3 regions of the Sedimenticola thiotaurini genome follow, and region 3 is predicted to be linked to each of the others. Evidence: predicted binding sites of a transcription regulator. Region 3 holds the regulator's gene; each other region holds the start of a gene.

Region 1 (9,660 bases), 550 kb from region 3:
TTGATCATCCGGTCCAGCGCCTGGTTGGCATTGTTGGCGTGCAGGGTGGAAAGCACCAGATGGCCGGTCTCGGCAAACGCGATAGCGTGCTCCATGGTCTCACGGGTACGGATCTCACCAATCAGAATCACATCCGGCGCCTGGCGCAGGGTGTTCCGCAGCGCCACTTCATAGGACTCCGTATCGATGCCCACTTCCCGCTGGGTAATGATGCAGCCGTCGTGGTTATGGATAAACTCGACCGGATCTTCAATGGTGATGATGTGACCGGAACTGTTGCGATTGCGGTATCCCACCAGGGAGGCCAGGGAGGTGGATTTACCGGTGCCGGTGGCGCCGACAAAGAACACAATGCCCCGCTTGGCCAGCGCCAGCTCTTTCAGAATAGGCGGCAACAGCAGATCCTGAATCTCCGGGATACGGGTCTCGATTCGCCGTAACACCATGCCCACGGAGTCGCGCTGCACGAAGGCACTGACCCGGAAGCGGCCCGCCCCCTTGGAACTGACCGCGAAGTTACACTCGTTGGTCTGGGTAAACTCTTCCCGTTGCGCCGGCGACATGATACTCATCACCAGCTCCCGGGCCTGCACATCGTTAAACTTGGTCTTGGCCACCGGCATAATACGACCATTGACCTTGATGCAGGGTGGCATACCCGCGGTGATGAATAGGTCAGAGGCCTTCTTCTGGGCCATCAGGTTCAAGATTGCGTTAAAGTCCACTTTTTCCTCGCTGCCGAATTTTTATCGGCTCCATGATTCACGCATGCATTAACTACTGAATATCTCTTTGTTCATCGCTTTGGAACGTGCATCCAGCCGACTGATGACACCCTTCTTCACCAGCTCCTGCAGATGTTGATCCAGGGTCTGCATACCGTGCGCCTGGCCGGTCTGGATGGCAGAATACATCTGCGCCACCTTATCCTCACGGATCAGGTTACGGATGGCCGGCGTACCCACCATGATCTCCCAAGCCGCGGTCCGACCGCCGCCGACCTTTTTCAGCAGGGTCTGGGCGATCACCGAGCGCAGCGACTCGGACAACATGGAGCGGACCATGGATTTCTCACCGGCCGGAAACACGTCGATAATACGGTCGATGGTCTTGGCAGCCGAGCTGGTATGCAGGGTACCGAACACCAGATGGCCGGTCTCGGCCGCGGTCAGCGCGAGCCGGATCGTCTCCAGGTCACGCAACTCGCCCACCAGGATGATGTCCGGATCCTCACGCAGTGCCGAGCGCAGCGCCTCGGCGAAGCCCAGGGTGTCCCGATGCACTTCGCGCTGGTTGATCAGACACTTTTTACTGGTGTGAACAAACTCGATGGGATCCTCAATGGTGAGGATATGGGCGTACTCGTTGTCATTCTTGTAATCCATCATCGCCGCCAGGGTGGTGGATTTACCCGAACCGGTCGGCCCGGTCACCAGCACCAATCCCCGGGGCACGTTGACGATATCCTTGAAGGTCTCGGGACAGCCCAGATCCTCCAGCGTCAGTACCTTGGAGGGAATGGTACGGAACACTGCGGAGGCGCCACGATCCTGATTAAAGGCGTTGACACGAAAACGGGCCAGCCCCGGTATCTCGAAAGAGAAGTCGGTCTCCAGAAACTCCTCATAATCCTTTCGCTGCTTGTCGTTCATGATGTCGTAGACCAGGCCATGAACGATCTTGTGATCCAGCGCCGGCACGTTGATCCGGCGGATATCCCCATCCACCCGAATCATGGGTGGCAAACCGGCCGAAATGTGTAAGTCCGAAGCTTCATGCTTGACGCTAAAAGCAAGCAGTTCAGCAATATCCATACAACCCTTCTCCCATAATCTTGTTATCGCTTAGGGTGCACCGTGACACCGTCCCCACTGCCCCGATGACACCTTCCGTTTACGGAATAGCGGCCATTATTGGGGAAACTGGTGTTTTTTGTTTTAATAACCCGGGCGGCGACCGCCTCCGACAACCTATTATAGACACACAGGCCTATCAATATCATGCCCGCTATCCAATCCCGGCTCGAAACTGTCAGACAACAGATCCAACAGGCCGTAGAGAGATACCATCGCAGAGCCGACTCAGTGCAACTGCTGGCGGTCAGCAAGACCCACCCCGCAGAGGCGATACGCCAGGCTGCCGCCGCCGGGCAAGGCCGGTTTGGCGAAAGTTACATCCAGGAAGCCCTGGACAAAATCGGGCAACTGCGCGACCTGGATATTGAGTGGCACTATATCGGCAGGATACAGGGAAACAAGACGCGAGCCATAGCGGAAAACTTCGACTGGGTTCACAGTATTGACAGTGCCAAGCAGCTTCGACGGCTGAATGACCAGCGACCGGACAATTTACCCCCCCTGAACATCTGTCTGCAGATCAAGATAGACGATGAGGAGAGCAAGGCGGGGATAACACCCCGGGAGGCCCGGGAACTGATCAACAGCATGGCCGACTACCCACGACTCACCCTGCAGGGGTTGATGACCCTGCCGGCGCCGGCGGTGGATCTGGAAGCCCAGCGCATACCATTCCGACGACTACGGGAACTCAGGGATGAACTGGCCAGTGAGGCATTGCCCCTGCCGACCCTCTCCATGGGGATGAGCGGCGACCTGGAGGCCGCGATTGCCGAGGGTTCCACCATCGTTCGCATCGGTACCGCCATCTTTGGCCCGAGGCACTATCCCGACCAGAAGTGATCCGGCGTATAACAGGCGAACCGAATGCGCTACGATATAGTGCTTAACCAGCCAAGATTACAGATCACCATGAGCGACATGAGCAGTAATACCATCACATTTATCGGCGCCGGCAACATGGCCACCAGTCTGATTGGCGGTCTGGTCGCCGACGGCTATGAACCCAAAAGCATCATTGCCAGCGATCCTGACGAAGGCAAGCTGACCGACCTGTCCGCCCGCTTTGGCATCCGCCAGGCGGCAGACAACCGCAGCGCCATCGAGCAGGCCGACGTGGTGGTGCTGGCGGTCAAACCGCAGATACTGGAGCAACTCTGCGCAGAGATCCGGGAAACGGTGCAACAGCGCCAGCCGCTGCTGGTATCGATTGCCGCCGGTATCCGGGAGGCCGACATACAGCGCTGGCTGGGGGGCGACGTCACCCTGGTGCGTACCATGCCCAATACACCCGCCATGCTGCAGTCCGGTGCCACCGTGCTCCACGCCGGCGACAAGGTTTCAACGGCCCAGCGGGATCTGGCCGAATCGATTCTGCGCGCCGTAGGCCTGACCCGCTGGGTCGATGACGAGGCACTGCTGGATACCGCCACGGCGCTCTCCGGCAGCGGCCCGGCTTACTTTTTCCTGGTCATGGAGGCAATGGAAGCCGCTGCGATCGGCAACGGCCTGCCCGCCGACACGGCGCGTCTGCTGACCATCCAGACCGCGCTCGGCGCAGCCCGCATGGCGATCGAGAGCAGCGACAGCCCTGCCACCCTGAGACAGAAGGTGACGTCACCCGGCGGCACCACCGAACGTGCCGTATCGATCCTGGAGCAGGGCAATATCAGGAACCTGTTTGAGCAGGCCATCAGCGGCGCCTGCGAACGCTCCCGGGAGCTGTCAAACATGCTGGGAAAACAGTAATGGGCAGCAACTATCTGACCGATCCACTGGCGTTTCTGATCCAGGTAGTTTTTGACCTGATCATACTGGTGGTGATGCTGCGCTTCATCCTCCAGTTGGTGCGGGCCAACTTCTACAACCCGATCTCCCAGTTCGCGGTCAAGATGACCACGCCCTTGCTGCGCCCGCTGCGCCGGATCATTCCCGGCGTGGGCGGTATCGATATCGCCTCAATCATATTGATGATCCTGCTCAAGAGCCTGGAGCTGATTCTGATCATGCTGGTGACAGGCAGTGGGGTGCAACCCCTGGCCGCCGTCGCCATCGCACTGCCTGAACTGATCAGTCTGACAATCAACTTCTTCCTGATCGCCATCCTGATCCAGGTGATTCTGAGCTGGGTCAACCCGGGCAGTTACAGCCCGGCAACCGAACTGATCGACAGCATCACCGCGCCCCTGTTGAGACCGGCGCAGCGCCTGATCCCCCCGATCGGCGGCATCGACCTCTCCCCCATGGCGGTCCTGGTGGGGCTGCAACTGCTCAAAATGCTGCTGATCCCCCCGCTGCAGATGCTCACTGCAACCCTGCTGCTCTGAGCCTGGAGAGCCACTTTGAGTGACACCTGGTATCGCTGGGACGGTGACGACCTGCTGCTGCAGTTGCGGGTTCAGCCCCGCGCCGGCAAGGATCAGTTTGTCGGGCCCTATGGGGACCAGTACAAGGTGCGCATTACCGCCCCGCCCGTGGACGGCAAGGCCAATGCGCACCTGATACGCTTCCTGGCCAAGGCATTCGGGGTCGGAAGGGACCAGGTCAGCCTGATCAACGGCGACAGCTGCAAAAACAAGGGATTCCGCATCGAAGCACCACGTAAATTCCCAATCTCCCTCACAAAACCGTAAGAAAAACTCCCCGTTTCTCTATAATTTCAAAGCAGTAGGGGCCAAACTGCCTATAATTTCTCGAATTATCATCTGGCCCTGTAGTAAGATCGGCCCATAAGAATTACAGAAGGAGCGTCCCGTGGAGCGATCGCGTCTGGAAACACAGCTGAAGGCGTACGAGCAATGGAAGGCGGATATCATTCGTACGGTCAAGCTCTACTACCGCTGGCTGAGCAAGCATCGCCTGGCAACGGACGACAGCGTGAAACGAATCCGGGAGTCTCTCGATTCACTCAGTAGTGATCGACTCACTATCGCCTTCGTGGCTGAATTTTCCCGTGGCAAGACCGAACTGATCAATGCCATATTTTTCTCCGACTTCGGTCGGCGCCTGCTCCCCTCAACCGCAGGGCGCACCACCATGTGCCCTACCGAGCTGTTCTATGATCAGCAGGCGGGCCAATCCTACGTCCGTCTGCTACCGATCGAGACCCGGCTGCAGGAGACCAGTATTCGTGATCTGAAGCGCAAACCGGCGCTCTGGGTCACCTATCCCCTGGACCTGGAGTCCGCCGATCAGATCGAAGAGTGTCTGCGGGAGGTAATCAAGACCCGTAAGGTGACCCTGGCCGAGGCGGTGCGGCTGGGCATGTATGACCCCCAGCAGCACCCCACCCAGAACCAGCCACCCGATTTTGTCGAAATCCCCAAGTGGCGCCATGCCATGATCAGCTTCCCCCACCCACTGCTGAAACAGGGGCTGACCATTCTTGACACCCCGGGCCTCAATGCCCTGGGCAGTGAGCCTGAGCTGACCCTGAAGATGCTCCCCTCGGCCCAGGCGGTGCTGTTTGTGCTGGGCGCGGACACTGGCGTCACCCGCAGCGACCTGGAGATGTGGCAGAACCACATCAAGGGTTTCCAGCGCAGCCGTCAACGGGGCCTGATCGTGGTGCTGAACAAAATCGATACGCTCTGGGACGAATTGCAGGACGAGGTCGACATCAATAATGCCATCAACCGCCAGCGCAATCACACAGCCCAGATTCTCGGCATTGACCTGAAGGCGATTTTTCCGGTCTCGGCCCACAAGGGGCTGCTGGGAAAAATCAAGGACGATCAGCAGCTGATGGAACAGAGCCGGCTACCTACCCTGGAACACTATCTGGCGCACGACATCCTCGACGCGCGACAGGAGATCATCAGGGATACCGTGACCACCGAAATCAGCCAGATGGTGGAGAATACCCAGGGCATCGTCGCCACCAAACTGAACGGCATCCAGACCCAACTGGATGAACTGCGCCAGCTCAGTGGCAAGAGTCTGGAAATGATCGAGCATATGATGGCCAAGACCCGTACCGAACAGGCCGAATACATGCAGAACGTCAACTCCTTCCAGGCCAGCCGCAAGATCCTGAAGGAGCAGGCCACCACCCTGCGGGACGCACTGGATCTGAAAAAGCTGGAGCGCTCCATCACCGCCACCCATAACGCCATGGCGGACAACTGGACCACCCTCGGCCTGCAGTCAAGCATGCGCACCCTGTTCGACGACATGCGCGCCAATATGCAGATCGTGGTGGATCAGAGCGAACAGGCGCGCAAATTGATCCGCAGTATCTACCGACGCTTCCAGAACGAGCACGGCTTCTCTGTAGTGCAACCGAAGATGTTCTCCATCATGCGCTACCGGGTGGAGTTGGAGATGCTCTACCAGGAGGCGGAGATCTTCCGTAAAAGCCCGGTTACCGCCATGACCGAGAAGCACTTCGTGGTGAAACGCTTCTTCGTCGCCATGGTGAGCCGGGCCCGGGATATCTTCTTCCAGGCCAGACAGGAGGTGGACAGCTGGCTTAGCACGGCCCTGGAACCCCTCACATTCCAGATCCGTGAGCACAAAGAGCAGATGGAGCGCCGCCTGGTGGATCTGCAGAAGATCAGCCGTTCCCGGGACACCCTGGATGCACGGGTGGGGGAGCTGAAGGCACAGCACGCTGCCGTGGCCAAGCAGTTAACCATCCTGCGTAATATTCACAACACGCTCAATAGCAGCTATCCGCTCACGGCCGAGACCCGCCCCAAGCCCAAGCTGGTGGCCGCCAGGAAAACCGCCGGCTGAGGCACCCTGCCTCCGTTGCAGAGGGATTTTCATAATCCGGCCTTTGGCGCTATCCTTTCAAAGAGGTATGGACCTTCTTCCATCCCACGGGTACAGAACTGAGGCAGCACCATGCAAGTCCGAATCTCCACCATCGCTTTACCCCTGATACTGCTGTTTATCAGCAGCCTGGCGAGCGCTGAAAACAGCACCCAGGCTGATGGCTACACCATCCATCACAACGCCATCCCAACCGCCCTTCTGGCACCGGAGGTAGCCAGTAATTACCGCATTGTGCGCAGTAAATACCGGGGACTGCTGAACGTTAGCGTTATCCGGGACATTCCGGGTACAACCGGCCAGCCGGTGACCGCCAAAGTGACCGCTTATGCCCTGAACCTGATCGGTCGGCGGCACAATATCGAACTCCGGGAGATTCGGGAGGGTGATGCCATCTACTACATCGGCGATTTCCCTATCGTTGATGGGGAGACCCTGAAGTTCACCCTGGAAGTGACCCCTGAAGGCGCCACCAGGTCGATAACTGCATCACTGAGCCAGGATTTCTACATCGACTGAGATGGGTAACGTTCTACCATTCAAAAAGATCACCGCCAGTCAACGCCACAAGGGCAACACCCTGTGCCGGCACGGCCACCATAAGTGGGTACTCGATCAATCCCAGGTGTTTGACGTGAAACAGGGCAGACTGGTCAGCCGTTATCGCTGCAGCCGTTGCAACGCCACCCGCAACCGGGCCGAATAGTCGGAGCGCCAGAGGGCACCCTGCCACACCGGCGCAGGCGCCAAGAAACTTGGACAATCCCGGCAAGGTCTGAAACAATGCCTGCGCCACTAAGAATCCGTTGAAATTTAACTCTACCATCCCCCACGAATCACTTTATGCTGCTAGATATTGCTGCCATCATCGCCGGTATTACCCTGCTGGTCTGGGGAGCCGACCGCTTTGTCATCGGCGCGTCCGGAATCGCCAGCAACCTGGGCCTGCCACCGATGATTATCGGACTCACTATCGTTGGATTCGGCACTTCGGCCCCGGAAATACTGGTCTCCGGTGTGGCCGCCATTCAGGGCAATAGCGGCCTGGCTATCGGCAACTCACTCGGTTCCAATATCGCCAATATCGGCCTGATTCTCGGCGTTACCGCCCTGATCGCCCCCCTGAATGTCCGATCTAACACCCTGCGCCGGGAGTACCCGATCCTGCTGGCGGTCAGTCTGGGCACCCTGGTACTGATGCTGGACGGTGTGCTGGGAAGGGTTGACGGCATGATCCTGTTGCTGGGACTGGTGGGGATGCTGTACGCCATGGTGCGTATCGGCATGCGCAGTCTGTCCGGTGCACCCGACCCGATCACCGCTGAAATCCTGGACGAACTGCCGGAATCGATGAGCACCGGCAAGGCGGTTTTCAACTTCTGTCTGGGTCTGGCCCTGCTGCTGTTCAGCTCCCGGATCCTGGTCTGGGGCGCGGTCAACATCGCCTCCTCCTACGGAGTCAGCGACCTGGTCATCGGCCTCACCATCGTGGCCCTGGGCACCAGCCTGCCGGAACTGGCAGCCAGTATCGCCAGCGCGCTCAAAAATGAACACGATATTGCCATCGGCAACGTCATCGGCTCCAATATGTATAACCTGCTGGCGGTTATGGCAGTACCGGGGCTGATCGCGCCCGGGCCGTTCGATCCCCTGGTATTGACCCGGGATATGCCGATGATGCTCGGCCTGACCCTGGCCCTGTTTGTCATCAGCTACGGCTTCGGCGGAAACGGGCGTATCAATCGGACTGAGGGATTCCTGCTGTTAGCCGCCTTTATCGCCTATCAGGGCGTGCTTTTCACCCAGAAAGGGGGGGCCGCCACGGTCGTCGAGCCCACCGCCTATCAACAGACAATCGAGCAGCAAAGTACATGAACAAGGATTGCACCCCCTCTCCTGAAGAGGCCAAAAAACTCCAGGCACTGGGCCTGGCTGTCATCCATAACGAGGCCGCCGCCATCCAGGCGCTCGCCGACCGGATAAATGGGGACTTCGCCCGTGCCTGCGGCTTCATGCTCAAGTGCGAAGGCCGTATTGTGGTCACCGGCATGGGCAAATCGGGCCATATCGGCAGCAAGATCGCTGCTACGCTGGCCAGCACCGGCAGCCCGGCCTTTTTTGTCCACCCGGGCGAAGCCAGCCACGGCGACCTGGGCATGATCACGGCCAAGGACGTGGTGCTGGCGCTCTCCAATTCCGGCGAGACCAGCGAACTATTGACCATACTGCCGCTGATCAAGCGTCTTGGGGTGCCCCTGATCGCCATGACCGGCAACCCGAATTCCAATCTGGCCCGGCAGGCAGACGTGCATATCGACGTCAGTGTCGAACAGGAGGCGTGCCCCCTCAACTTGGCCCCCACCTCCAGCACCACCGCCACCCTGGCAATGGGGGATGCACTGGCGATTGCCCTGCTGGAGGCCCGGGGCTTCACCGAGCAGGATTTTGCCCGCTCCCATCCCGGCGGCAGCCTGGGCCGGCGACTCCTGCTGATGGTGAGTGATGTGATGGTGACCGGCGAACAGATCCCCCGGGTGCCGGAGCAGGCCAGCCTCAAGGATGCACTGCTGGAGATGACCCGGAAAGGGATGGGCATGACCGGGGTTATCGACGACCAGGGCCGCCTCAGCGGCATCTATACTGACGGCGACCTGCGCCGCACCCTGGATCGACCGGTGGATATCCGCAACTGCAAAATCGCCGAAGTGATGACCCGGGGCAGCACCACCGCCAGTGCAGACATGCTGGCGGCGGAAGTACTCAAGATCATGCAGGAGAAGAAGATCAACTCCCTGTTTATCGTCGACGATCAACAGATGCCCATTGGCGCCTTGAACATGCACACCCTGTTGCTGGCGGGCATCGTCTGACCGGCCACTGCCCGTAGCGACTCACCCTGACTCAGCAGAAAGGATGCCTAAGATGCAGGAGATCTTGAAGCGAGCCAAACAGATCCGTCTGGTTATCTTTGACGTGGATGGTGTGCTGACCGATGGCAGCCTGTTCCTGGGTGATGACGGACAGGAGT
Region 2 (9,660 bases), 120 kb from region 3:
ACCAGTGCACCGGCCGTGTCAAAATTGACGGTGGCACTGGGGAAAGCGGCGGAGGAAGGCGCCGTAGTTGAACTGGCGGTTGGGGTAACAATATTGCCGTCCACCGTGGTGTAGACATTCCACTGGTTCGCAGCCGCATCCGATTTACGGAAGTACATGGTCATGGTGTGGGCGGTACCCTGTGAATCGTACACGGTGGTCGAGGTGGAGTTGTCATAGCTGGTGGCTATTGTGGGATCAAACAGCGTGGCAGCCGGCATGGCGGTCACGCTGGAGTCCAGGTTCAAAGATACATTGGCGCTGGTGGTTGCGGATGGTGCACCGGAAAGCGTGGGTAACTGGAGGTCGGTGGTAGCGCCGGTATTAAAATTCCCGGTGTTACCGATCGGGGCAAACACCTGCAACCGCTCGTTGGCATGATTAACCACATAACCATCCCGGTCGACCGTATAGGCACCGGCCCGGGTATAGGTGGTGTTGCCGGTAGAGTCCTGGAGGGTGAAGAATCCCTCCCCGTTCAGCGCCAGATCCAGACTGTTGGAGGTAAAATCCACGTTCCCCTGGCTGAACTGCTGCGCCACTCGGCTGACCCGTACACCCCGGCCGGCTGCTGTTGCGCTGACATCCTGGATGGAGTTGGCGTAGATGTCGGCAAACTCGGCACGGGACTGCTTGAAGCCGTTGGTGGCCGCGTTGGCGATGTTATGACCGGTCACTTCCAGATCGGTGGATGCGGCATCGAGTCCGCTCAATGCGATGCGAAAAGGCATACTCAATTCTCCTCGTTAATTAATCAGCGGATTTCCGCAACAGAACTAAATGAAATCGGACCCAGACCGGCCAGGTTAACCGACAGCTCCTGGCCTGCAGCACCGATACTGACGCTGTCCACCTTGGCCTCGATCAGGGTGTAGGGCGTTATACTCTCGCCGTCCACTTCGGCCTGCGCCGCGATCTGGTATTGACCCGGCTCTACCGCCTGGCCGCTCTCATCCAGACCGTCCCAGGTAAAGCTCACTTCACCTTTGGTCTGGGTACCGAGATGGATCTCCTTGACCAGCTCGCCCGAAGCATCTGAAATGCGTACGGTTACATCACTGGCCGACTCGGTAACACCCACCACACCCTGGATGGTACCCCCCGCCTCCAGGTTGGCAGTGTTCAGCGGAGCCAACACGGTACGCCCGACAATATTGGCCGCCTGCAGCGCCTGGTCAGAGATCATGGCATCGGAGAAACCGGCGAATGCGCTGTTTAACTCATCGATACCCGAAACCACCGAGAACTGGGAAATCTGGGTCGCCAGTTCGCTGTTCTCCATCGGCGAGAAGGGATCCTGGTAGGTCAGTTCAGTGACCATCAGCTCCAGAAAATCCTCCATACCCAGCTCATTGCTACTCTCTGTTTCGGTCTCACTGGAAAGGCCCAGTGCCTGATAAATCTGCTCATTAGTAATTGCAGTGGTGCTGCTCATGGGACGGCTCCTTTATTCACCGAGTCGCAAAGTAGCGACCATCAACTGTTTGGCGGTATTTACCACTTCGACATTGCTTTGATAGGAACGCGAAGCGGATATCATGTTGGCCATCTCCTCTACCGGGTTCACATTGGGCCGGAAGATATAGCCCTCCTCGTTGGCTTGGGGATGATCCGGCGCATACTCCATGCTGGGCGGGGCCTCGCTCTCAACAATGCCCCGCACCTGAACCCCCACAGCCGGCGCATCGGGATTGAACTGATTCAGCAAGGCACTGAAGACCGGCTGACGTGCCCGATAGGTCTCATCGATACTGCTGCTGACACTGTCCACATTGGCCATGTTGCTGGCCACGGTGTTGAGCCGCAGGGTTTGCGCGGTCATACCGCTGGCGGCTGTATCAAAAATCTTGAACATTGACATGATTATTGCCCCGTAATTGCTTTCTTGAGGGTTTGGATGGTGCCGCCAAGGAAGCGCAGGCTGGCCTGGTACTGCAGCGCGTTCTCCGCAAAGGCGGTATGCTCAAGCTGACTGTCCACCGTGTTGCCATCCAGGCTCGGCTGGGTCGGTATGCGGTAGGCCATCTCGCTGGGCGAGATGACGCCATCGTCCAGCGGAATGTGGCGCTGGTGGGTGGTGGTCAGGGTGGACTCCCCGGCTACCTGCTGCCGGAGCACTTCGTGGAAGTCGAAATCCCGCGCCTTGTAGCCCGGGGTATCCGCATTGGCGATGTTACCGGCCAGCACCTCAGCACGCTTTGCATGCAGCTGAAGTGCCTGGGCATGGATTCCTAATAACTTGTCAAAACTCATTGGTCTGCTTCCTGGTTGTTCCCGGAAACTACTAAGCAGACAATGTGCCAAATTTTTATTTAATTGTTTTTAAAGGATTTATTTAACATTGTTGGAAAAATAACCGGGAAAGCGGCAAACGGAGACCGCCTCAGCGGCAAAGGGTAACCGGGAACAGGCAAGGAGGGAGGGAGGCTGAGAATACTCAGCTGCAGCCAAAGTGACACGTGTCGGGCACAGGGTATCGGTCAGGCTACTTCAGGCGGTAGGCGATTCCGCCCAGTTTACTCACCATCTCGAACCGATCAGTATGGGCCGACAGGGACTCTGTGGAGCCGAGAAACAGGTAGCCACCCGGATTCAGCACCCCGGCCATGCGATTAATGATGTCGCGCTTCTGTTCGCTGGAGAAGTAGATCAGCACATTGCGGCAGAATATCACGTCGAAACGCCCCATCATTTCGTAGCCCCGGGTCAGGTTAAGCTCACGAAAACTGACCCGCTTACGGATCTCCGGCTTCACCTCCAGACAATCACCATTAACATTAAAATAGCGCGCCTGCTGTTCCAGGGTCAGCCCCCGAGATGCCGACATACCACAATAGACACCCTTTCTGGCCTCTTTCAGTACCGTGGAGGAGATATCGGTTGCAACCACATCCACTCCCCCAGGCAAGACTCCGGGATTGGCCCGTTGATAGTCCTGTACCACCATGCTCAGGTTATACGCCTCCTGACCATAGGAGCAGGCCGCCGACCAGATACGGATGGCGTGGCTGTGACGGGCCTTGATCTCCGGGCAGACCATCTCCTGAAGCATGCGAAAATGGGACATATCACGAAACCAGAAGGTCTCATTGGTGGTCATGGCGTCGATGATGCCCGCCCGCAGGCTGGGATTACGGTTGCTGTTGAGCTGCTCCAGCAACTGTCCGACAGTGCTGATGCCGTAGTCACGCATCAATCCACCAAGACGACTGGAAACCAGGTACTCCTTCCCCGCACCCAGTACAATGCCGCAGGCATTTTCAAGAAATTTCCGAAATGCCTCATAGTCACCCGGTGACAGCATATTTTGACTCGCCAGTGACTGCAATATAGTTATCCATTCCTTTGATGTTGGCTACGCCTGTTGAGAGGAGCGAGCCTTCAACTCCTCCTTATGCTCCTTAAGACGCGCCTGGACCACACGGGCCAGCTCGTCCGGATCAAATTTAGCCAAGAACGAATTGGCCCCTACTTTTTCAATCATGCTCTGGTTAAACACGCCACTCAGTGAAGTATGGAGTATAACCGGCAAATTGGCGAGTTCCGGATCCTTGCGGATCTCCGTAGTCAGAGTGTAACCATCCATCACGGGCATCTCCACATCCGAAATAATCAGGGAGAGAAAATCAGATACTCGGCGCCCCTCGTTGCTCCATGCCTTGAGTTGATCCAACGCCTGCTTGCCATCGTTGCAGATGGTGGCCATCACACCCAGCCGGTCCAGTACCCGTTTTACCTGCTTACGGGCTACGGCGGAGTCATCAGCCACCAGTATGTGTTGGGTCTCATCGATCGCCTCCTCGTCAATCACACCCTCGGACACCTCCTCGGGCAGGGCGACGATCTCACTCAACACCTTCTCCACGTCAATGATTTCCACCAGGTCATTATCGATCCGAGTGACGGCCGTCATGTAACTCTCTTTCGCCGCACCCCTGGGGGGCGGGAGAATCTCCGTCCAGTTCATGTTCACAATTCGATCAACCGAACCCACCAGGAACCCCTGCACCCTGCAGTTGTACTCAGTGATGACAACAAAACGCCCTTCGGTACTATCCAGCGGCGCACCACCGATGGCGTGGGAGAGATCCACGACCGGAATGGTTTTGCCGCGCATATTGGCAACGCCCCGTACTACCGGGTGAGAGCCGGGCAACTGGGTCAGGGGCGGGCACTGGATAACCTCTTGCACTTTGAACACATTAATACCAAACCGCTGCTCCCCAGCCAGCCGAAACAGCAGCAGTTCCAGCCGGTTTCTGCCCGCCAGCCTGGTTCGTTGATCCACACCGTCAAGAACGCCTGCCATCTCTAATTCCTCTCTGTTTTCCCTGTCCCATATTAGCGACCTAGAGACCGATTGCTTTAGGAGCAGCACCAGCCCCCGCTACCTGACAGCCCCGGAAAGCTCCCAGCCACAGGATATTCAGGCATGTATTTTGCATATTTCTTAACGACAAACAATGGAACTAAATGCTTTTTAACAGGTGACACCATGAGCGGATCAATATCCACAATCAGGACACGGCACCGCTGGTCCTGCCTGCTTCTCGCCTGGTCACTGGTGGCGACAACCGCCACTGCGGCCCAGACGCAGTCCCATGACAGCATACGCCAGGCGGCAGAACAACATGTGCTGGATCAATTTGATCAGAAAGGACAGCAGGTGAACGCTACCGCAAAACGGCTCGACAGCCGGCTACGTCTTGCCGCTTGCGATGAGGACCTGGAGACATTCTCACCCTACAGCCGGAAAAACATTTCCCGGATCACTGTCGGCGTTCGCTGCAATGCGGCAGACGGATGGACGCTCTATGTGCCGGTAACCCTCTCTCTGATCAAGGAGGTGGTAATCGCCAACCGGGAACTGCCAAGCGACACCATCCTCACGCCGGCCGACATCACAATCGAAAAAAGGGATGTGGCGAAACTGCACCGTGGCTATCTTGAACGCCCCCAACAGGCGGTCGGAAAAATTGTGAAACGCCGAATCCGTCAGGGAGCCATCCTGACCCCGGGCCAGTTGAATATTCAACACGCCGTTAAAAAGGGTACCCAGGTGGTCATCGTAGCCCGGATCGGCACCCTGGTGGTCCGCATGAACGGAAAGGCACTGACCAACGGCGCCATCGGCGAGCGGATCAAGGTAAAAAACAGCAGCTCCAATCGACAGATTGAAGCTACCGTTATCGACACGGGCGTGGTCAAGGCCACAACCTAGACCCGCCAATGGCCCCGGAGACGCCTATCTAGCGCTTACCGCAGTGTGAACTGACGCGGATTTTCCGCATCAAACGGACTATATTTCAACTAAAGCTTGTAGCCGTTTGGCCGCTACGCAAATGGGTACTTTCTCAGCAAGGTGATTAACAGCATGAAAATCAAAGGTCCGGCCGGACAACCCATCACTACCGGCGAAAGCGCTAAAAGCACAGCGACCAGCAACACCCAGACAGCGGGCGCATCCAGCTCGCGCAAATCAGACGGAACCTCCGGTGATACCGTCAGCCTGACAGGCTCCGCCACCCGCCTTCAGGAACTTGAAGCGCAGGTCGCCAGCCTGCCGATCGCCGATGCCCAGCACGTCTCCGACGTGCAACGCTCCCTGGCCACCGGCACATTTGCCTTCGAGCCGGAAGAGGCAGCAGAGCACCTGCTGGCCCAGGAGCGGGAGTTTTCGAAACTGGAAACAAAGGAGTAAATAATGACCCTCTCTGCCGATCAGCAGAACCAGCTCACCCAGGCACTCTCGGCCGAGGTGAAATGCGCCCAAACGCTGGAAGAGATTCTAAAGCGTGAACAGGCGGCACTGAAAGCAACCGATCCCGATCAGGTTCTGGAGATCAGCAGAGAAAAGCAGCAGGCCGTGGAGCAGATGCAGGCCCACTCCAGGCAACGGGAACGTCTACTCACCTCGTTGGGTATCAACGTTGATGCGCCTGACCTGAACCGGTTTTTTCAATCAAACAGCGATTCCGCCTGCGCCGATCTGTGGCGTCAACTGGGTGGAATTGCGGACCAGTTGCAGAAACAGAATGAGATCAATGGCGGCATCCTGGCCCTCAGCCAACGCCATAACAAGCAGGCGCTGGATCTGCTTTGCGGACGCACCGAGAGCAGAAACACCTACGGCGCCAAGGGCCAGCAGGAACCGGACCAGCCCGGCCACCCACTGGCCAAAGCCTGAGAACAGGAAAAAGCCCGCAGCAGCCATGCACAACCGACGAGCGGGCCTGCGCAACAGAGCCCGGCCAGACGTACCTGTCCGTTTCCAGCATCACTCCAGCATCGCCGGCTCCGACAGCTGCCGGTAGCGATCCAGATCGGCCTCCCGGTCCAGATCCCAGAGCGGCTCCAGCTCACGCCAGTATCCGACCTGTTGCGCCAGGCGTTGCCGGGTTATCGCCAACACCTGATCTGTACCCCAGGGAATATCACTGAACAGTCGATGCTCCATCCGCCGCAGCCCCAGCAGGACATAGCCACCATCCTCGGCCGGTCCCAGCACCGCGTCTGCACCTGACTCCAGCCAAGCCAGCGCCCGACACAGATGCCCCCCCGTCAGTACCGGACAATCGCCTCCGATCAACAGCACCATCTGGGAACGAGCCAGCGCCTGTTCGGCCCCGTGGGCCATGCGCTGCCCCAGGTCACCCATCACCTGCGGGTGAAGCGTTACCGACCGGTTTTGGGCCGCCGCCTGAAAAACCCCATGCCGGGTATCCGGTGCACACCAGATGTCGAGGGGTGCAATATCGGCACTCGCCTCCCCGATCATCCGTACCAGTAGCTCCCGATAAATAGCCGCAGCGTGTTGCGCGCCGACGGCTGGAATCAGGCGCGTCTTCACCTGCCCCGGCTCGGGAGCCTTGGCAAACAGCAGAATACGGGCATGGGGATAACGCATTATCGATACCGTTCCGCCAGTCGCGCCGGGTCGGCCCCCATAAAATAGGCCCAGCGCAAACGCCACATCAACAGGATGGTGCGCACGATGCCGCGTGATTCCCAGCGACGGCTGGAGGTCACCAGGCGTTGCGGCAGGATCAGCGGCCGGGAGCAGCGCTTGAGACGCCGACTGATCTCCACATCCTCCATCAGGGGAATGTCCGCGAACCCGCCCAGTCGGGCAAACAGCTCCCGGCGCACGAAAATGCCCTGGTCACCGGTAGCGATCCCGGTCAGCCTGGAGCGCCAGTTCATCATGAACCCGATGAGCCGCAGCAACGGATGGCGGCCCGACAAGCGGATATCGAAACGTCCCCAGCCCCCCGTGGAGGAGGCCATAACCGTACAGATCAGCGCGGGAAAGTCCGGCTGAATAACACTGTCAGCATGGAGAAACCAGAGGACCTCCCCCGTTGCAACGGCGGCACCGGCATTCATCTGCCGTGCCCGCCCCGGAGCCGACTCGATCAACCTATCCACCAGGGGCTTAGCCCGCGCCACTGTATCGTCCCGACTGCCTCCATCCACCAGAATCAGTTCCACGCCATCGGCGCGGGCGACCTGAAGGGTCTCCAGCAAGGGACCAATGGCGTGCGCCTCATTCAGACAGGGGATAACGACCGACAGGGCGCCAGCACGGCACTTTTGACATTCATTCACTCAGCGCTCCACCACAACTGCTGCCCTGCCCTGCGGTACAACCGTAGCAGTGCTCAGCGATACGGATCGCCCAACCCTCCAGCTGCTGGTCGGAAATCTCCCCGATATGAATCCTGTCCCGCCCCTCCCGGGCGATGGGCATCTGTAACATCTGGTTGAAGTCGCAATCGTAGAGATAACCCTGCCAGTCGATACTCAACTGGTTTCTGCACATGACTGTCTCCAGGTTATCGCTGCTGTAGGCGCTTCTCAACAGGGCCAGGTAATCATGGAACTGCCCCTGGGAGAGTAACATGCTGCCGAAACGACTGATCGGCATATTGGTGATGGTGAAGAGCTGGCTGAAACGGATACCATGGTCGTTCCACAGGCGGCGTTTGAAGTCCTGCTCCAGGGCACACTGGGCCGGCGGGAGTGAAGGCCCCAGGGGATTAAAGACCAGGTTCAGCACCAGACCACTCCCCTCCTGGGCATAACCCAGTTCATTCAACTGCTGGAGCCCCCGGATACTGGCATCGTAGACCCCCGCACCCCGTTGCTGATCCACGTTCTCCGCCAGATAACAGGGCAACGAAGCAACCACCTCCACCTGCTGTTCAGCCAGGAACCTACCCAGCGTCTCCTGCCCGGGCTCACCCAGGATGGAGAGGTTGCAGCGATCGATCACACCCACACCCCGCTCTCTTGCGGCTTTCACCAGATAACGGAAATGGACATTCAGTTCGGGTGCCCCGCCGGTCAGGTCGATACGGCGTATCTGCTGCCTGTCGATAAATCGCAGCACATCATCAATCGTCTCCCGCTCCATCATCTCGGTCCGCTTGGGACCGGCATTGACATGGCAATGCTTGCAGGTCTGATTGCACTGATACCCCAGGTTAATCTGGAGTGTTTCCAACTGCCCCCGATTGATAGCGGGAAAAGTGGTGGGGGAGAGCAGATGGGCTGTATCCAACATAACAAACATTCCTTGACCAACAATTCATCTATATAGTTTACGGCGACCGACAGGGCAACGAATACTGCTCAGTCAGCGCGGTTATCAGCAGGTTGCCAAACAGCCCCGGGAAAATGCTAGAATGCGCCATTCTCAGGGGAGCCGGGATATCCTGCTGCTACTTTCTACGGTTTGCCTGAGATAGCACAGCACCCTCACAGCCCCCGTAGCTCAGCTGGATAGAGCGCACCCCTCCTAAGGGTGAAGTCACACGTTCGAATCGTGTCGGGGGCGCCATTTTCCTGCAACGCTATCCTAACAGACCCGCACAACGACCGATCTCTTTCACTACTATCCGATCAAAGATCGTTTAAAGCCGGTTTGATACCGTCCTTATATCGACGAAGGGTGCGGCCGGGCGGCGGCAACTGTTCGTTACCTGACTACCTTTTCTATGCCGATCCATGCTGTGTGGTGAGGAAGCGAACCCGGCCTGGAATGACCGTCAGGCCTGACCTGAACCCTCGGCCCGTTGCTTCTCTTCAACCAACACACCATTCAGCGGTGCGGATTCGGTTTCGATCGTCACTTCGATGCCGGCTGCGGGAGGCGTTGTGGAAGGCTCATCTTTGCGCGCCTGCAACCGGGTCAGGATATCGGAAAGGACCCGCTCCAACTCAGTATAGGCACGGTACTGGGCAAGTTGGTAATAAGTACTTTTCCGGTCGTTCAGCAACGCCAATCGGGCATCAAAATAGGCCACGTCAGCCTCCAGTGAACTGAGGGTGAGACGCGCCCACTTTTTCTTCTGTTTTTTTTCCGATTCCTGCATAAACTCACGTTGCTTGCGGATTTGACCCGGGTTATTTCAATACCCTCGCAGCAGTATAACGCCCCGGCAGTACAAATATCTAACTGCATGAATAAGTGTGATTTAGTTCAACCCGGCACAACTGCCGGAATGACGCAACTGCACAAAAATAACGACTTTTTTGGACAATTGTACTAATTAATACAAAAAGACTTTAAAAAAGTGTCTCTTATGCTACTATCCCCCTAATCGCTCCCCATCCACT
Region 3 (9,660 bases):
ATGCCGTCCAGTACCGGCATCTCCACATCCATGGTGATCACATCGGGCTTGAGCCGTCGGGCCTCGATAATGGCGCTCTGGCCGTCACCGGCAAACCCCACCACCTCGATCATCGGCACATCGCCCAGCATCGAGGCAATTCTTCTGCGAAAGAAGGCGGAGTCGTCCACCACCAGCACACGAACCCTGGAGGCAACCATTTAACCGTTATCCTCCATGTTGTGAGCGGCAAACTGCCCCGGGTTACGATAGTTGTGTTCAGCGACGAGCATATTTCCTCAGTAATCCTGGAATATCGAGAATGAGAGCGATATTGCCATCCCCGGTGATGGTAGCACCGGCCATGCCGTCCAATCCCTGCAGCAGCGCACCCAACGGCTTAATGACTACCTCCTCCTGTCCAATCAGGTGATCCACCACCAGACCGACCTGGGTATTCCCTACCGTGACCACCACCACATGACCGGTTGATTCCCGGTTATCCCGGTTGCTGTTGGGAACCAGCCACTGGTGCAGATAGAACAGCGGCAACGCCCGCTCCCGCACCATAATAGTCAATTGACCATCCACCACATTGGTCCGTTCCAGGTCGAGATTGAATATTTCCACCACGTTGGCCAGCGGCAGGGCAAACGGCTGGGTACCCAGCACCACCATCAGGGTCGGCAGGATTGCCAGTGTCAGCGGAAGTTTAATCGTAATCAGACTGCCCTTTCCGTACTCTGAATCGATCTCCACCTGGCCATTCATCTGGGCGATACGGGTCTTCACCACATCCATGCCCACGCCACGCCCGGAAACATCGGATATTTCGGTCTTGGTTGAAAATCCGGCCGCAAAGATCAGGTTATAACACTCTTTCTCATCCAGCCGTGCCGCCGCCTCTTCATCCATCATGCCTTTCTCGACAGCCTTGCGCCGCAGCACATCGGGATCCATACCCTTACCGTCATCAGCAATGGTCAGCAGAATATGATCACCAGCCTGCGCGGCGGAGAGCACCACTTTACCCACCCGTGGTTTACCGGCGGCTTCGCGCTCTTCCGGACTTTCGATACCGTGATCCACCGCGTTGCGCACCAGGTGAACCATGGGATCCGACAACGCCTCCACCAGATTTTTATCCAGATCGGTCTCTTCACCGTGCAGTTCAAGGTCGATCTCTTTCTTGAGACTGCGAGCCAGATCCCTGACCACCCGGGGAAAGCGGCCGAAGACCTTCTTCACCGGCTGCATCCGGGTCTTCATCACGGAGTTTTGCAGGTCAGAGGTCACCACATCCAGGTTGGCCACCGCCGTGGCCACCTCTTCATCCCCCAGCTTGGCCTTCAGGGTCTCCAACCGGTTGCGCACCAACACCAGCTCACCCACCATGTTCATGATGTCATCAAGCCGGGCAGTGTCTACCCGAATAGTGGTCTCTGCCGGCGGCTGTTTGCGGGCGTGTGCTTGCGGGTCATCCGTTCGTTTAGGTGATTTTGACGCTTTGGCCGGCGCTGGCTGTTTGATTGCAGGCGCCGGTTTTGCGGCGCCTGACCCAGTCGCTTGTGCCGGCGCAGCTGCCGGTTTAGCCGAGGCCGGGGCCGACTCGCTGGCCGGAGTTGCCGCCGCTCCATTGATTGCGCCAAACTTGCCCTTGCCATGCAGCTCATCGAGCAGCGCCTCAAACTCATCTTCGGTGATTTCATCCGAACTGGCAGAGGCCGCAGCGGGGGTCTTTGGTGTGGCCTCGCCAGCGGCCTGTTGCTCGGCAGCGGGCACACCATTGAATTTCCCCTTGCCGTGTAACTGATCCAGCAGGGCCTCAAACTCTTCTTCCGTAATATCGTCACCGTCAGCCGCCTGTGGCGTTGCTGCCGATGTGGCCTCTTCCGATACCGGCACACCGCCATGTTTGCCGGTGCCGTGCAGCTGATCGAGCAGCTTTTCGAACTCCTCTTCAGTGATCTCATCACCACCGAGAGCAGGATCTGACTGGGGGGCATCCGCCCCCTCGGCCACCATCTCCTCGACGGTGACCGCCTGTTCCGGTTCCGGTTCCGCTTGCGGCGCCGGTGCCACGGCAGCCTGATCGACCTGTTGCGACGCCTCGACAGACTCGCCGGCCGGCACCGCCAGTTGATGCAGTGTCTCTATCAGCTGGGCATCCGCCTCGTCCGGCTCTTCACCGGACTGGACCAGGGCAAACATTTCGTTCACCACATCCAGCACCTGTAACACGGCGTCCATCAGTACCGGATCAACCTGCCGTTGTCCCTGACGCAATACGTTGAAGACATCTTCCGCCCGGTGACACACCGTCACCAGGGGATCAATACCGAGGAATCCGGCACCACCCTTGATGGTATGAAAGCCGCGAAAGACTGCATTGAGCAGGTCATAATCATCGGGACGATGTTCCAGATCCACCAACTGTTCATTCAGTTGCTCAAGTATCTCCCCGGCTTCAATCAGGAAGTCCTGAAGGATCTCGTCATCCATATCAATGGCCATACTTCCACACCTCTAAAAGCCCAAACTGGATAGCAGATCGTCCACGTCATCCTGCCCGTTGACCAGATCACCCTGATCAATTCCGGGAACGCTCGGCCCTTCCAGTTTATCTGCGTCTTTTTGTTTTTCTGGCAATTTGGAACCCGATATCCGGACCAGCTGCACCAGCTTGTCCTCCACATCGTGCACCAGGGTAATCACCTGCCGGATAATCTGGCCGGTCAGATCCTGAAAATCCTGTGCCATCAGCACATCGGTCATGTGGGCATGCAGCTGTTTCGATCGTTCACTGGTCAGATTCAGGAACTCGGCCAGTTCACGGCTCAACTCTCTGAAATCGTCCACCGAGAGTTCACGCTTGCGGAACCGCTCCCACTGTTCCGATATTTCACTTGCCCTGCTGCCCAGTTCAGCAGCCAGGGGCAGGCTGGCTTCCACCGCACCCAGCGTGGTGTTGGCAGATTTCTCCGTCATGCTGATCACATAGGTGAGTCGCTCACTGGCATCCGGAATATCCACCTGGGCCATCTCGTTGATGCGTGGGTCCAGCAAAAATTCATTGATCGCTTCATGCAGTTCGCGGGTCAGACGACCCACTTCCAGAAACAGTTTGCTCTCAATGCCTTCGGTGAGCTGAGAGCTAACATGGATCGCCTCCGCTTCGTTCCCTGCTTCCAGGTGAGCCACCAGTTGCTTGGCCAGCATCAGACGTTCGTCAATGTCCATGTATTTCTCCAGACGGATTCGTCATGATTGCCGCTCAGCTATCTACACGTTCAAAAATCTTGTTGATCTTCTCTTCCAGGGTCACCGCAGTAAACGGCTTGACGACATAACCATTGACTCCGGCCTTGGCCGCCTCGATGATCTGCTCACGCTTCGATTCGGCGGTTACCATCAGCACCGGAAGCTTGACCAGGTTCGGATCGGCACGCACTGCCTTGAGCAGATCAATACCGGTCATGCCGGGCATATTCCAATCGGTTACCAGGAAATCAAAGTTACCTGACTGCAACATGGGTAACGCGGTATTACCATCATCTGCCTCCTGGGTATTGGTGAACCCCAGGTCCCGCAGCAGATTCTTAATAATCCGTCGCATTGTGGAGAAGTCGTCCACAATGAGAATCTTCATGTTTTTATTCAAGGCAACCTCCAAACTCGATGCCATTATTTGTTTTTACCGACCGATCAGAGTTTGTCTGCATCGGACAACCAATCTGCTAGACGGGCACGTAACCGCAGTGTTGCCTGGCTGTGAATCTGGCACACTCTCGATTCACTGACCCCCAGAACCTGTCCAATCTCCCGCAGGTTCATCTCTTCATCGTAATAGAGTGCAATCACCAATCTCTCTCGTTCCGGCAGACCGGCAATCGCCTCTGCCAGGGCCTGTTTGAATGCATCCCGCTGCATCCCCTCGAACAGACCGGCCGACTCAGTGTTGTCGCCATCAAACGGAAGCTCGCCAACTGCCTGCAACTCTTCAATACTGAAGATTCTGCAACCGGCGGCATCCTGCAGGATCCGATGGTACTGGACCAGATCCATATCCAGCACTTCAGCTACCTCCACATCCCGTGCGTCGCGGCCCTGTTCATTTTCGATGGCCCGCATGGCGTCTGCCACCATACGCGCCTTTCGGTGCACGGAACGGGGAGTCCAGTCGCTACGCCGGATCTCGTCCAGCATGGAGCCCCGGATTCGGATCCCGGCATAGGTTTCGAAACTCGCTCCCTGGCTGGGATCATAATTCCTGCTCGCTTCAAGCAGGCCGATCATTCCCGCCTGAATCAGATCATCCGCCTGCACATTGGGCGGCAATCGGTTCATCAGGTGGTAGGCAATCCGTTTGACCAGCGGCGCATGTCGATCCACCAGCGTATCCGCATCCATCTCCTGGATGGCCGTATAGCTAGCAAGCCCGCTCACCGGCTCATCTCCTGATTCTGGCTGCTGTACTGGATCAGCCGCTCCACGAAGAACTGCAGATGACCACCAGCGCCATCCGGTACAGGCCAGTTATCGGCCTTCTGCGCCAGATTCTTGAATATTTTTGCTATATGGCTACGCGGATTGGCCTGAACCACCGGTTTTTGTGATTTCACGGCCTTTCTGAGATTTTCGTCATACGGAATACTGCCCATGTAGGTGAGCATAACATCCAGGTACTGGTCCGTAACCCGGCACATCTTGTTATACAGGTTGCGCCCCTCTTCAGCACTGCGGGTCATGTTGGCCAGGATTCGGAAACGGTCCAGACCATACTCCCGATTCAACAGCTTGATCATGGCGTAGGCATCGGTAATCGACGCCGGTTCGTCACACACCACAACGATAACCTCCTGTGCCGCCCGGCTGAAGCTCACCACCGTATCCGAGATACCGGCTGCGGTGTCGATAATCAGTACATCCAGATCATTGCCGACATCACTGAAGGCCCTGATCAATCCGGCGTGTTCCGCCGCGCTCAGCTCAGCCATCTGCTGAACACCCGAGGCACCCGGCACAACCCGAATACCCGCAGGCCCCTGCAGAACCACCTCTTCCAGGGTGCGCTCACCGCTCAATACGTGGGACAGGTCATACTGGGGATGTAAGCCGAGCACCACGTCGATGTTGGCCAAACCGAGGTCGGCATCCAGCAGCATCACGCGACGCCCCATTTCAGCCATTGAAACGGCCAGATTGACCGATATGTTGGTCTTTCCAACGCCGCCCTTACCTCCGGTAACGGCGATCACTCGTACAGGTCTGGGTTGTACCATGCGTCTTAATCCTGCTGCTTGATCTGTAATTGCGTCAGCCATGAGCATTTGCTCTCGCACCTCCGAGGGCCAGTGCCAGGTATTCATCGGAATACCCACCTTCTCCGGTACTACAGGCGACCGCCTTGCTGACCAGTGTGTGTGAACGGGCCAGGTGCAGATCTTCCGGCACCTTCTGGCCATCGGCGACAAATGCCAGCGGTAACGCCTTATGGATCAACGCGGACAGCGCCCCGCCCAGTGAGCCGGTCTCATCCACCTTAGTGAGAATACAGGCCTCCGGCCTGGCAGTGCCAAAGGCGCCGATCGTCTGGATCAGAGATGAGTAGTCGGTGGCCGCAGAGAGGGTGAGAAAACTGCGCACACCCTGTCCGGCCACATCCAGCATGGAGAGCTGTTCACTGAGCCTGACATCCCGCTGACTCATTCCGGCGGTATCGATCAGGACCAGTCGCTTGCCGGTCAGGCCGTTCAATGCAACAGCCAGTTCCTCCCGGGTACTCGCCGTGCGCACCGGCACGTCCAGTATTCTGGCGTAGGTGTTCAACTGCTCCTGGGCACCGATACGGTAGTTATCGGTCGAGATCAGTGCGATCTGATGGGTGCCGTGGCGCAGGGCGAAACGGGCCGCCAGCTTTGCCACCGTGGTGGTCTTGCCTACCCCGGTGGGTCCGATCAGGGCGAATACGCCACCCTGCTCCAGCAGATCATCGCCCACTGTCTCCATTTTTGCCGCCAGATGGTAAAGCGCCTTTCGCCACGCCTGGTCCGCATTGGTGGCATCGCTAACAAGCTCCACCAGTTCACAGCAGATATCCGGCGTGATGGACAATTCCATCAACTTCCTGAACAGGTCCCGGTTCTCCGGCTTGTGATCCGCCATCTCCCGCCAGCTCAGCCCGGACAGTTCGTTTTCCATCATGCGACGCAGCGCCTTCATCTCCTGACGCATCTCCACCAGCACCGGATCCTGGCTCCACTCCACTTTGGGAACCACCTGCTCTTTCAGTTCGGTCACAGAGGCTACTTTAGAATCTCGCTCCCGGGTCGGGGCGACAGGTCTCTCCTCCTGGTGCAGGGGCCGAACCTTGTGGGATACGGATTGGGCAGGGGGCGGCGGCTCGTCTGCAAAAGCGGCGGCATCATAATCAATGGCCGCCATCAACTCGACGCCGCCATCAACTTTCTTGTTCGACAGAATCACGGCGTCGGAGCCCAGTGTCTCACGAACCTGTCGTAGAGCCTGCCTGATATCCGGCGCGAAAATGCGTTTAATCTTCATACCTGACTTTCCCCGCAGCCAGCTATCCGATCAAACGGCCTGTTTAAGTCACCATGCCGAGGTGTCCGATCGTGTAGCGGTGGCTGCCTTATGTTTCTGCACTTGGCCTGCCCACCGTGGCAACCACCTTGATTTTGCGGTTGTCCGGTATCTCGTTGTAGGAGAGCACACTCATTCCCGGTACGCTGTGTTTAACAAATCGCGCCATCCACATGCGAATCGGCGCTGCGACCAAAAGAATACTCTCCTGTCCTGCTGTCTCTTGCTGCTGAGCGGTTTCAACCAACGCTTTCTGCAGCTGTTCCGCCAGGCCGGGTTCAAACCCGACACCCCCATCCTGGGCAGGCTGAATAGTTTGCTGCAATATCTGTTCCAATCCAGGATCGAGCACCACAACAGGGATTTCTTCAACAGGACCAACAAGTTGCTGAACAATCGAACGGGAAAGCGCAACCCGGGCCCGGGCCGTCAAAGCGCCGAGGTCTTGACTCTGGGGAGCATACTCCGCCAATGTTTCGGCAATCGTGCGGATATCCCGAATGGGCACACCCTCCGAAAGCAGGTTCTGCAGAATCTTTAATATCTGCCCCAGGCTTAAGACGGTGGGCACCAGATCCTCCACCAGTTTGGGGGCGCTTTTGGCGAGCACTTCCATCAACTGCTGCACCTCCTCATGGCCAATCAGCTCATGGGCATGGGATTGCAGTATCTCGCTCAGGTGGGTGGCCACCACGGTACTGGCATCCACCACCGTATAGCCCAGCGTCTGCGCCTGGTCCCGCTGTCCGGCATCGATCCAGACCGCCTCCAGACCAAACGCCGGATCAGTCGTAGCCACGCCCTGCAAGGTACCAAACACCCGGCCAGGATTGATGGCCAGCTCCCGATCCGGGTAGATCTCCGCCTCACCGATCACCACGCCATTGAGGGAGATCCGATAGCCGCCAGGGCTGAGATCCAGATTGTCCCGTATATGTACCGGCTGCACCAGGAAGCCCAACTCCTGGGAGAGCTTCTTACGCACCCCCTTGATCCGGTTCATCAACTGACCACCCTGGTTCTTGTCCACCAGGGGGATCAGACGATACCCCACCTCCAGGCCGATAATATCCACCGGTTGTACATCATCCCAGGTCAGCTCCTTCTGTTCCGGTGCCTGTGCAGGCTCTGGCATGGGCTCCACATCCGGCACCACCTGGGCACGCTGCTGTTTTTGCATGATCCACCAGGCACCGCCACCGGCCAGGGCCGCTAGGGTAAGGAAGGCAAAATTGGGCATGCCGGGGATAATGCCCATCATGCCCAGTACTACGGCGGTGATTATCAGTGCCTTCGGATTGGTGAACAGCTGGGTGACAATCTGCCCTCCCATATCCTGCTTGGAGGAGGCCACCCGGGTGACAATAATGGCTGCGGAGGTGGAGAGCAGCAGGGAGGGAATCTGCGCCACCAGACCATCGCCAATGGTCAGCAGGGCATAAAACCGCAGCGCAGTTGAGAGATCCAGGTCATGCTGCAGCATACCGATTGCAAGACCACCGATAATGTTGATGAACAGGATCAGAATACCCGCTACCGCGTCACCCCGGACAAACTTGCTGGCACCATCCATCGCGCCGTAAAAATCGGCCTCCTGGGCCACCTCATCGCGCCGCACTCTGGCCTCATCCTGATCGATGAGTCCTGCATTGAGATCGGCATCGATCGCCATCTGCTTACCCGGCATGGCGTCCAGGGTGAACCGGGCGCTCACCTCGGATACCCGTCCCGCACCCTTGGTCACCACCACAAAATTGATAATCACCAGAATGGCAAACACCACCAGGCCGACCGCATAGTTGCCACCGATAACAAAGGCGCCAAACGCCTCGATCACCTTGCCGGCCGCATCACCACCCTGATGCCCTTCCAGTAACACCACCCGGGTGGAGGCCACATTCAGGGAGAGGCGCAGCAGCGTGGCCACCAGCAGCAGACTGGGGAACACACTGAACTCTAGTGGCCGCATGGTGTAGACCACCACCATCACCACAATCAGCGACAGGGCGATATTGAAGGTAAAAAAGATATCCAGGGCCAGTGGTGGCAGGGGAATCACCACCATCACCAACAGCATCACCAGCACCATGGGTGCGCCAAGACCACGCAGACCAGACGCTTTTACATTATTCAGGATTGCTGTTGCATCCATCATCCCAACTCCAGGTAAATCACTCAGGCACCTTCAGTTCATCCGGAATCTGCAGCTCATCGGGCATCACCGGTTTGCGACCCTGCCCAGGTGTATAGGCCCTGAGCTGAAACACGTAGGCCAGCAGCTTGGCCACCGCCAGATAGAGACCCGCCGGTATCGGTTCCCCCAGTTCGGTATGGAAGTAGATGGCACGGGCCAACGAAGGTGATTCGATAACCGGCACCTCGTTTTCGGCGCCCACCCGGCGAATATTGGCAGCCACCAGTTCGGTCCCCTTGGCCACCACCACCGGTGCGTTCATACGCGCCTGGTTATAGCGCAGGGCCACCGCATAGTGGGTGGGGTTGGTGACAATCACATCGGCTTTCGGCACCTCCTCCATCATGCGCCGGGTCGCCATCTCACGTTGCAGCTGCCGGATACGCCCCCGAACCTCGGGCCGACCCTCGGTCTCCTTCATCTCTTCCCGAACTTCCTGGCGGGTCATTTTCATCTGCCGTTTGTGATCCCAGATCTGGAACGGTATATCGACAGCAGCCACCAGAATCAGGGTTGAGGAGATCAGCACAAACGCCCAACCGATCAGATTGACCAGCTCGCTCATCGCCGAACCCAGGTCCATACCGCTAAGCTGAATGAAGGAGTCCAGGGTAAGCCACAGCACCAACGCGGTGGCGCCACCCACCAGAAAAAACTTGGCCATCGCCTTGGCCAGCTCTATCAAACCCTTGAGCGAGAAGAGCCGTTTCAGTCCTTTCAACGGATTCATCTTGCTCAGTTTCGGCGCCAGCGCCTGGGCACTGAATGCCATCCCCCCCAGGGCGATGGAACTGAGTACCGCCACCACTACCACCACCACGAAGAACGGCGCCAGCATGAGCAGGGCATCCTGCATACTGGCTGCCAACCGACGCAGCATCGCC

What was found. The regulator FliA, encoded in region 3, starts transcription of late flagellar genes. The targets are predictions, from matches to a motif close to GCTAAAGTTNNNNNNNNNNCNGCCGATA.
Region 1: the regulator FliA is predicted to act here: its motif matches at 1,902-1,929, upstream of AAY24_RS09800 (type IV pilus twitching motility protein PilT).
Region 2: the regulator FliA is predicted to act here: its motif matches at 4,382-4,409, upstream of AAY24_RS07885 (chemotaxis protein CheV).

The regions. Positions count from the first base shown of each region.
Region 1 is NZ_CP011412.1:2,155,916-2,165,575, forward strand. It holds gene AAY24_RS09795 (PilT/PilU family type 4a pilus ATPase) at 1-725, opposite strand, end outside; gene AAY24_RS09800 (type IV pilus twitching motility protein PilT) at 774-1,814, opposite strand; gene AAY24_RS09805 (YggS family pyridoxal phosphate-dependent enzyme) at 2,001-2,699, shown strand; gene proC (pyrroline-5-carboxylate reductase) at 2,724-3,605, shown strand; gene AAY24_RS09815 (YggT family protein) at 3,605-4,183, shown strand; gene AAY24_RS09820 (DUF167 family protein) at 4,199-4,489, shown strand; gene AAY24_RS09825 (dynamin family protein) at 4,611-6,593, shown strand; gene AAY24_RS09830 (DUF4426 domain-containing protein) at 6,705-7,151, shown strand; gene AAY24_RS09835 (hypothetical protein) at 7,153-7,338, shown strand; gene AAY24_RS09840 (calcium/sodium antiporter) at 7,476-8,507, shown strand; gene AAY24_RS09845 (KpsF/GutQ family sugar-phosphate isomerase) at 8,504-9,502, shown strand; gene kdsC (3-deoxy-manno-octulosonate-8-phosphatase KdsC) at 9,555-9,660, shown strand, end outside.
Region 2 is NZ_CP011412.1:1,723,914-1,733,573, forward strand. It holds gene flgE (flagellar hook protein FlgE) at 1-770, opposite strand, end outside; gene AAY24_RS07865 (flagellar hook assembly protein FlgD) at 794-1,474, opposite strand; gene flgC (flagellar basal body rod protein FlgC) at 1,487-1,900, opposite strand; gene flgB (flagellar basal body rod protein FlgB) at 1,903-2,292, opposite strand; gene AAY24_RS07880 (CheR family methyltransferase) at 2,525-3,367, opposite strand; gene AAY24_RS07885 (chemotaxis protein CheV) at 3,395-4,348, opposite strand; gene flgA (flagellar basal body P-ring formation chaperone FlgA) at 4,535-5,260, shown strand; gene flgM (flagellar biosynthesis anti-sigma factor FlgM) at 5,414-5,740, shown strand; gene AAY24_RS07900 (flagella synthesis protein FlgN) at 5,744-6,226, shown strand; gene AAY24_RS07905 (TIGR04282 family arsenosugar biosynthesis glycosyltransferase) at 6,317-6,946, opposite strand; gene AAY24_RS07910 (TIGR04283 family arsenosugar biosynthesis glycosyltransferase) at 6,946-7,647, opposite strand; gene arsS (arsenosugar biosynthesis radical SAM (seleno)protein ArsS) at 7,640-8,605, opposite strand; tRNA gene AAY24_RS07920 (tRNA-Arg) at 8,805-8,881, shown strand; gene AAY24_RS07925 (hypothetical protein) at 9,090-9,416, opposite strand.
Region 3 is NZ_CP011412.1:1,600,922-1,610,581, forward strand. It holds gene AAY24_RS07255 (protein-glutamate methylesterase/protein-glutamine glutaminase) at 1-200, opposite strand, end outside; gene AAY24_RS07260 (chemotaxis protein CheA) at 259-2,493, opposite strand; gene AAY24_RS07265 (protein phosphatase CheZ) at 2,506-3,219, opposite strand; gene cheY (chemotaxis response regulator CheY) at 3,254-3,628, opposite strand; gene AAY24_RS07275 (RNA polymerase sigma factor FliA) at 3,685-4,425, opposite strand; gene AAY24_RS07280 (MinD/ParA family protein) at 4,422-5,261, opposite strand; gene flhF (flagellar biosynthesis protein FlhF) at 5,296-6,543, opposite strand; gene flhA (flagellar biosynthesis protein FlhA) at 6,632-8,737, opposite strand; gene flhB (flagellar biosynthesis protein FlhB) at 8,754-9,660, opposite strand, start outside.